Regions from separate parts of the Photobacterium swingsii genome, predicted to be linked through region 1. Evidence: predicted binding sites of a transcription regulator. Region 1 holds the regulator's gene; the other holds the start of a gene.
The links. Region 1 encodes MetJ, which represses methionine synthesis genes. Its sites were predicted from a motif close to TTAGACNTNTANANGTCTAA; they were not measured.
Positions count from the first base shown of each region.

Region 2: the regulator MetJ is predicted to act here: its motif matches at 2,438-2,457, upstream of metN (methionine ABC transporter ATP-binding protein MetN).

Region 1 is NZ_AP024852.1:224,013-228,446, forward strand. Features, by position in the region: gene OCU77_RS01045 (cation-translocating P-type ATPase) at 1-715, shown strand, start outside; gene OCU77_RS01050 (hypothetical protein) at 784-1,947, shown strand; gene metJ (met regulon transcriptional regulator MetJ) at 2,130-2,447, opposite strand; gene OCU77_RS01060 (O-succinylhomoserine (thiol)-lyase) at 2,718-3,884, shown strand; gene OCU77_RS01065 (bifunctional aspartate kinase/homoserine dehydrogenase II) at 3,885-4,434, shown strand, end outside.
Region 2 is NZ_AP024852.1:707,734-712,167, reverse strand. Features, by position in the region: gene OCU77_RS03485 (zinc-dependent metalloprotease) at 1-1,682, shown strand, start outside; gene gmhB (D-glycero-beta-D-manno-heptose 1,7-bisphosphate 7-phosphatase) at 1,755-2,309, opposite strand; gene metN (methionine ABC transporter ATP-binding protein MetN) at 2,600-3,634, shown strand; gene OCU77_RS03470 (methionine ABC transporter permease) at 3,624-4,310, shown strand; gene OCU77_RS03465 (MetQ/NlpA family lipoprotein) at 4,427-4,434, shown strand, end outside.

The DNA of each region.
Region 1 (4,434 bases):
GAAGGACTCTGGTGATTTGATATTGCTGGATGATAACTTCAGCACCATAGTCAAAGCCGTGCGCCAAGGTCGTCAGATCTTCGATAACTTACGCAAGTTTATTCGTCAGGCATTGACAGCCAATGTGGGTGAAGTGGCGGTGATCTTGATTGCCTTTCTGATGATGGGGCCAGAGACTATCTTGCCGCTGACACCACTGATGATTTTGTGGATCAACTTGGTCTCTGATGGTTTACCAGCCTTGGCATTGGGGGTTGAGCCAGAAGAAAAAGACGTGATGTCACGTAAACCGCGCAAGCGTAACGAAGGCTTCTTTGGTGACAACTTGGGCGCCAAGATAGTGATCCGTGGTTTAGCACTGGGTGGCATGAGTTACGTAGCATTTAGCTGGGCGTTGAATGCGGGTCATAGCGCGCAGTATGCACAGACGGTTGCTTTCGCCATGCTGATCTTTGCACAACTGTGGCACTTATTTGATTCGCGTAGCTTTACAACGCTATACCGCAAAAATCCATTCACCAATAAGTACCTACTAGGCGCAGTAGCCTTGTCTGCAACCCTATCACTGAGCGTGATGTACACAGGCTTAGGTCAAATGATCTTTAATACCGAAGCACTGTCGTTTGGTCACCTAATGACTGTGATTATTGCGGCATCTGTACCGACATTCTTACTGTCGGGTATCAAAGAAATAACGAAAGTGAAATTCGTCTAACCCAACTGTCAGCCCTCTTTTTAGGGGGCTGACCCTTCGACGAGCAATGTAATACAAGAGGTTATGACGTGAAAAAAATCATTCTATATTCCGCATTACTGTTGGTGGGGCTAGTGTGCTCACAACTGCTACCATCATTCATTGCCGGCTACGGCCAACTGCAACCCACCATTATGGTGCTGACCATGTCAGCGCTGGCCTACATCATGATCAATGTTGGTCGTGAATTTGAAATTGATAAGAACAACTTAAAACAATACCGCTGGGATTACGTGGTCGCAATGACAACGGCAACCTTCCCGTGGATTGGCGTTGTGCTGTATTTCATTTTTGTCCTTATGCCAGCAGAGATGTGGAGTAATGTCGACGCGTGGACAGAGACCTTAGTGATTGGCCGCTTTGCTGCGCCAACGTCTGCGGGTGTACTGTTTGCGATGTTAGCTGCCGCGGGATTAGGGGCGACCTGGATGTTTAGTAAAGCGCGTGTATTAGCCATCTTTGATGATCTCGATACCGTGCTCTTGATGATCCCTTTATCAATTTTAGTGGTGGGCTGGCAGCCTGCATTAGGTGTCACTTTAGTCTTAATGTTTGGCTTATTAGCGCTGGGTTATCGCTATTTACACCTTTGGTCTATTCCATCGTCAGCGGGTGCTGTGATGGGCTATTCCGTCATTATTGCGTTGCTGTGTGAGTTGTTTTATTTACGCAGTGGCGTCCATTTCGAAGTCTTGCTACCCGCTTTCGTGTTGGGGTGCATGATGAAATCGCAACATGAATCCGCCGCCGATCAACAAGTATCAAGCTTTGTGGCTGGTGTGTTTATGATGTTGGTTGGTCTGAGCTTGCCGCAAATCTTTGGGGGAGTAGCAACCTCCTCATCAGAGAGCATCACAGTGGCAATGCCAGCAATGTCGTTAGCTGAAATTACTTACCACGTGTTGATCATTTCTGTGATTGCCAATATCGGCAAGATGTTCCCACTGTTCTGTTACCGCAAAGAAGCCACGTTGAAAGAGCGTTTAGCGTTGTCGATCAGCATGTGGCCGCGCGGTGAAGTAGGTGCAGGTGTGTTGATGATAAGCATAGGTTATGGCTTTGGTGGCCCTATTGTCACGATCAGCATGCTGTCGCTGGCGCTGAACTTAGTGCTAACCGGTGTGTTCATCATGGTGGTGAGAAAACTTATTTTGAGTGAGAAACAGCAAGGAGAGAGTTATGAAAAAGCGTGAACTTAAGATACTTGGAATCGTTATTACTATTTTTCTTTTGACGCTGGTTGTAGGGCGAACCGCGTAAAAGAGCTGATAAAGTAAAAGCTACCATTAATTAGATAACGAAGTAGCGTGTTTCCTTATTTACTGACTGTGATTCCAAAGTTGTCATCACAGTCAGTTTTTTGTTGGTTATCAACTTACTCGTTGATGTCTTCGTAAGTAATTCCCATCGCATCCATCAAAGCTTTCGCTTCTGCCGGTAAGTCATCAGGACGGTCTTTACGAATATCGTCATCCGTTGGTAACGGTTGGCCGGTATAAGCATGCAAAAATGCTTCGCACAGTAATTCACTATTGGTCGCATGGCGCAGGTTATTTACCTGACGACGTGTACGTTCATCAGTCAGAATTTTTAAGACTTTTAATGGAATTGACACCGTAATTTTTTTTACTTGTTCGTTTTTCTTACCGTGTTCCGCGTATGGACTGATGTACTCGCCATTCCACTCTGCCATGTTTTACCTTCTCAGCGTTGTTGTTTTTACCGCCGCTCAGGTTATTTCATGCCATGACTATACTGAGAAAACCTCAGAGAATATGGGGTCATACGAAATAACTGCGAGTAGGGCAGTGAGTCATAATTAAAGTTTGGGTGAATTTTAGCGATATTTACCGCCATAAGCAAAGACATATAGACGTCTAGAAGTGTTGACGTCCCAGTTTTATATGGTTAATGTTGGTGAAGGAATTTTATTCGGCATTAAACCGAAACAAGGAAGGTTAATATGAGTGACAAGAAACTTGCCACTATTGCAGTTCGTACCGGCATTGAATCCGATTCTCAGCACCACGCTGTTGTCCCACCTATCTATCTCACATCTACGTACAGTTTTCCACAGCTGGGTGAGGTACCGCAATTCGATTACTCCCGCTCTGGTAACCCAAGTCGCAATATGTTGGCCGATGCACTGACAGAATTAGAAGGTGGTGCGGGTGGTGTTGTGACAAGTTGTGGAACGGCAGCGATTAACCTTCTTGTTTCTGCGATATTAGGCCCAGACGATCTGATTATAGCGCCGCATGACTGCTATGGCGGCACTTACCGACTATTTAATACCCGTGCCAACAAAGGTGACTTCAAGGTTGAGTTTGTTGATCAATCTGATCCTCTGGCGTTTGCCGCTGCGCTGGCTCGACAACCGAAAATTATTTGGGTGGAAACCCCCTCCAACCCCTTACTTCGCGTGATTGACGTAGAAGCTTTGTGTCAGCAAGCCAAAGCCGCAGGGGCGCTGGTGGCCGTAGATAACACCTTCCTTTCACCAGTCTTGCAGCAACCTATCGCATTAGGAGCAGATTTTGTGGTGCACTCGACGACCAAGTACATCAATGGCCATTCTGATGTCGTCGGCGGTATTCTGATTTCTGCTGATGCCGAGCAGGCTGAGAACATTGCATGGTGGGCTAACTGTATTGGTGCAACAGGCGCACCTTTTGATGCATACCTGACCCTAAGGGGCTTACGTACGTTAGTGCCACGGATGAAGATGCACGAAGAAAATGGGGCGCAGGTGCTGGCTTTCTTACAAAACCACCCCCAAGTTGCGGCTATTTATCACCCAAGTTTGCCGGATCATCCAGGCCACGACATCGCGAAGCGTCAACAGAAAGGGTTTGGTTCTATGATTAGTTTTGAGTTGGCGGGGAGTTTCCAACAACTTGAGGTGTTCGTGAAAGCGCTGAAATGTTTCTCGCTTGCGGAATCTTTGGGGGGAACTGAAAGCTTGATAGCCCATCCATCGAGCATGACACACCGTGCGATGTCAGATGAAGCGCAAGCCGAAGCGGGTATCAATACGGCATTATTGCGTCTATCGGTAGGGCTGGAAGATCCTACCGATCTTGTAGCCGATCTTGCACAAGCCTTTCAGCAAGCTGTCGAGGTAGGATAAATGAGCCAAGTACAAGCACGTCAATTACATAAGTTTGGCGGCAGTAGTCTAGCAGATGCTGAGTGCTATCGCCGCGTTGCAACGATTTTGCAAGAGTACTCGGCAGCCGAAGATCTGATTGTGGTCTCTGCGGCGGGTAAAACAACCAACCGTCTCATAGAATGGTTAGCCTTGCTGGCAAAAGACGGTCGTCATGCGCATGAAGTGTTGCAGGAGCTACGTCAGTATCAGCAAGATTTAATCACGGATTTATTGCCTGAACTCGCCGCTGACGAATTGCAAACTCAGCTTCACCTTGAGTTGAGTGCCTTATCGGCATTGAGTGAATTAGACCTTGATGAGGCGACTCGTGCCAAGGTGTTAGGGCACGGTGAACTGTGGTCTGCACGGCTACTTGCCGCTGTGCTTAATGCGAGTGCTTTACCGGCTTGTTCACTCGATTCTCGCCAGTTTTTACGGGCTGAACTTGCCGCACAACCTGAAGTCGATTGCGCGGCTTCACGGCCATTACTGCAACAACAACTGGTGCAGCATAGCCAGCATCGGATTG
Region 2 (4,434 bases), 480 kb from region 1:
CATTACCTGTCTTTGGCCTCTACGACAAAGCCGCATTGCGTTTCGCTTACAAACGCCAAGTTGAAGTATCCACATTCGGTTCAGCATCAGAGGCCGATGCCGTATCACCAAAATACTTTGACTTAAGTGTTTATGATAAAGAACTCAAAACTGCTTTCTTTGCTGAAAATACTCACTTAGATCCACGCTTAAGCGATGGTGTTTTAAGTGCTGCAGTTAATGACGCCGTATTAGACGATAAGTGGAGTGATAAAGTCCCAGGCGATAAGGTTTTGCGTGAATTCAAATACTGCACCGATGGCAATGTCAGCTTAAACACTGACTGTAATCGCCATGACGAAGGTCGAAATCATAGTGAGATCAACAATTATAACTGGCAGCGTTACTACGAACATTTCTCGCTAAGCACCCAGAGAAATAATCGTAAAAACTTTGATGAATCAACACTAAGTGATTACGCCATTGGCCGCGTCAACACTTTCATGAATTGGCGTGAAAACATTCAAATGTTCGATCGTATGTCACAATACATAGGTTGGAGTGATGCCGACCGTCTATTCATTGCTCAAACGGACCCTGTCTGTACCGGCCAAATGGAAATATGGCCAGTGTCAGATTTTAACTTCGATTACTTCTGTGGCATGGCGCAAGGCATTGATGAACTCAGAAATAACCTTGTAAATCTGGTTATTCAGCCAGATCATCAGTGTGAAGTTCAAAATGCAGTTGGTGAAGTGAGTTACCGTACACTGAACGATGTCATTTACCAAAGTGCGGTGCGCAGCCAGCTCGCTCAAGGGGAAGTACCACAAAGCTGCTTCCATCCAGCGATTGAGTCCTACTTAACCAGCCAAGGGCAAACACTGTTAGCTGAAGCGGGCAAAATGCTCAACAGCGGTAAAGCCCCCAATGTGAACCCGAAGTTTAATTATGTCGGTATGTTTGATTACTACGGTTTCTGGCCCGATAAATTTGCCGCAATGGCAGCCTTGTTAGAGCGAGATGGTATCCGACGCACCACTGATCGGACCGATAGTGCTTTGGTTGATTTGCCTTACATTGTCCCAACGGGTGGTAATGGTTATATCAACTACGATATCTTTACAATCTTGCTTGATGATATCGCCCTTGGTACAAACAATGCTCAAACCATACTCGGTACTCAATTATTCAGAGACCGAGAAGGCAACGCAGTTGCACCACAAGGTGACTTCACAACCTTTGAGCTAAATACCAAAGTAGAAGCGGCCCCTTACTACGCCAAGAACCTCAAGCGCTTCTATAACTTGCCTCACAAAGGTGAATACAGCCAAATTGAAGCACTACTCAAGCTGGTAGTGCAGTTTAGTGATAGTCAAACAGGCTATTACACCCATGGTGATAAGTTAGCGCAGTATGTTTCATTACGTAGCAGTAACGATCATGTGAGCCAACTCGAAACCTTTGTCCGTAAAAATGGCCAAAGCTACTACGCCAGTCCTGCCAACGGGTTGGCATTCCAGATGATTCAGTTTATCAAGGAACTAAACCAGCTTCTTGATCCCAATATCGATAACAGCACACTCAAGTTAAAGCACATCACACTGGCTCAGTTTGACGAGACTAAACAGCAAGCGAAACTCCTTAAGCTCGCCAACCGTTATCAACAGGTACTAGAAATTTTACCACTGGATAACCGCTAAGTAAGTATTATCCAAAACGAAAACAGGTCGCCTAAGCGACCTGTTTTTTTAGCAATAGGTAAAGAATGCGACTTACTTCGCTGCAACCCATGCTGGTACATCTGCGACGCTATCTAGCACAACCGATGCAAGGCTCTCGCCTTCTTCAGTCACAGGCTTACCTGTACGAACCAGAATTTTAGTGCCTACGTTGGCTGCTTGCGCCGCTTTCATGTCATCGGTTTTGTCACCGATCATGATTGAGTTTTCCATATCAATTTTTAGGAAATCTCGCGCAGAAATAAACATACCTGGGTTCGGTTTACGGCACTCACATGCTTGTAAGTAATCGCCTTGGCCTTCCGTTGGGTGGTGAGGACAGTAGTAAATACCATCGAACTCAACGCCATTATCAACAAAGTTCCAATCCATCCACTCTGTTAACGATAGGAATTCATCCTCAGTGTACATACCACGTGCGATACCCGCTTGGTTCGTCACCAGTACCAGCATGTAACCCATTTCTTTTAATTTCTTACATGCTTCGAAGACACCCTCGATGTATTCAAAATCATCTACAGTGTGAACATAACCGTGGTCAACATTAATGACACCATCACGATCGATAAAAACTGCTGGTTTGGCCAAAGGAAAGCCCTCTATATATCATTTAGCTTGATTATGGCACGGCAGCAGTTGCGATTCATCTATTTACAGCTTTAAGGGAGCATATAGAGAGGAGGGATTTAACTTGGTATTTCAAATCACGATTTCATTTAGCCGTCTAGACGTAAAAATATCTATTGACTTAGCCATCCAGACTGCTAATCTCGGTATCAACATAACGCGATTTAATTCAACTTTTCGCACAAACGCGTTACAAATACAATACGTATGACGACAAAACGCATTATTTTATCTGGTATCTAGGAAGTTCGATGATAGAAATAAAACGAGTAGACAAAGTGTTTTATCAGGGAGAGTTAGAAATACATGCTCTGCGTGATATTAACCTTACCATTGAACAAGGTACCATCTTCGGTGTTATTGGCTCATCAGGTGCTGGTAAAAGCACACTGATCCGCTGTGTCAATTTACTTGAGCGCCCAAGCAACGGCCAAGTGATAGTCGATGGCGTTGATCTCACGCAGCTATCTAACCACGAGTTAACCCTTGCTCGCCGTAAGATCGGTATGATCTTTCAACATTTCAACCTGCTTTCATCGCGTACTGTATTTGATAATGTCGCCCTACCCCTTGAGTTGGCGAATAAACCAAAAGCAGATATCAAAGCCAAAGTTACTGAATTACTTCAACTTGTTGGCTTAGCGGATAAACACCACAGCTACCCTGCCAATTTAAGTGGTGGGCAAAAGCAACGTGTAGCGATTGCGCGTGCTCTGGCCTCTGATCCCAAGGTACTGCTGTGCGACGAAGCCACCAGCGCTTTAGATCCAGCAACAACCCAATCAATTTTAACCTTACTCAAAGAGATCAACAGCAAACTAAAACTCACCATTTTGTTGATCACCCATGAAATGGATGTCGTGAAAAATATCTGTTCAAAAGTCGCCATCATAGGTGATGGTGAGTTAGTAGAAAAAGGGCCAGTTGGCGATATTTTTGCTCATCCCAAAACGGAACTTGCTCGTGAGTTTATTCGCTCAACATTGGATCTGTCGATTCCAGAAGATTACAAAGCACGCATGACACCTGAGCGTATTGAAGGCAGCTATCCGCTGATCCGCTTAGAGTTTACTGGCGCATCTGTCGATGCACCGCTTATCAGCCAAGTAGCACGTGAATTCAACATTGACATCAGTATCTTAAGTTCAGATATGGATTACGCAGGTGGTGTCAAATTTGGCCTGATGCTGGCAGAGTTTTATGGAACGGAACAAGCAGCCGATAATGCGGTAGCCTTCCTTCGTGATCACAAAGTTAACGTGGAGGTGCTAGGTTATGTTGCTTGATTCTATTGCGACTTGGTGGCAAACCAACGAACGTCTGGTTCAACTACTAATTGAAGCCCTGGGCCAAACTCTTACCATGGTATTAGCATCGGGACTGATTGGCTTTATACTGGGTATTCCACTCGGTGTGGCACTGCACCTCACTAAAGATAATGGCCTCATGGCCAATCCTAAATTTAATAAAGTATTGGGCATAGTGGTCAACATCGGTCGCTCTATTCCATTCATTATTCTATTAGTCGCGATCATTCCCTTTACTCGCTTTATTGTCGGTAGCTCAATCGGAACCGCAGCGGCAATTGTTCCACTCACCGTCGGTGCCATTCCGTTTATTGCTCGCTTAGTGGAAGGTGCCTTACTGGAAGTGCCAACGGGTCTGGTTGAAGCCGCGCAAGCGATGGGAGCTAAACCAACTCAAATCATCACAAAAGTGCTTTTGCCTGAAGCGCTGCCAGGCATCATTAACGCAGTAACAATTACACTCGTGACGCTAGTTAGCTATTCCGCAATGGCAGGAACTGTCGGCGGTGGTGGCCTAGGGGATGTGGGCATTCGTTATGGTTATCAACGCTTTGATGGCACTGTAATGGCAATCACCGTCATTATGTTGGTTATCTTAGTCCAACTGATTCAATCGATAGGTGATCACTTAGTCAAACGTGTCGACCACCGCTAATCTTAGTATCAGGTAATAAAAACGTATCATTCAAACACAACAACATATTATGACAGCGAGTTAGCTGAATTAACTCGCTAAAAAAATCAGGGAATACCCCATAAAGGAGAAGCAACATGGCGTT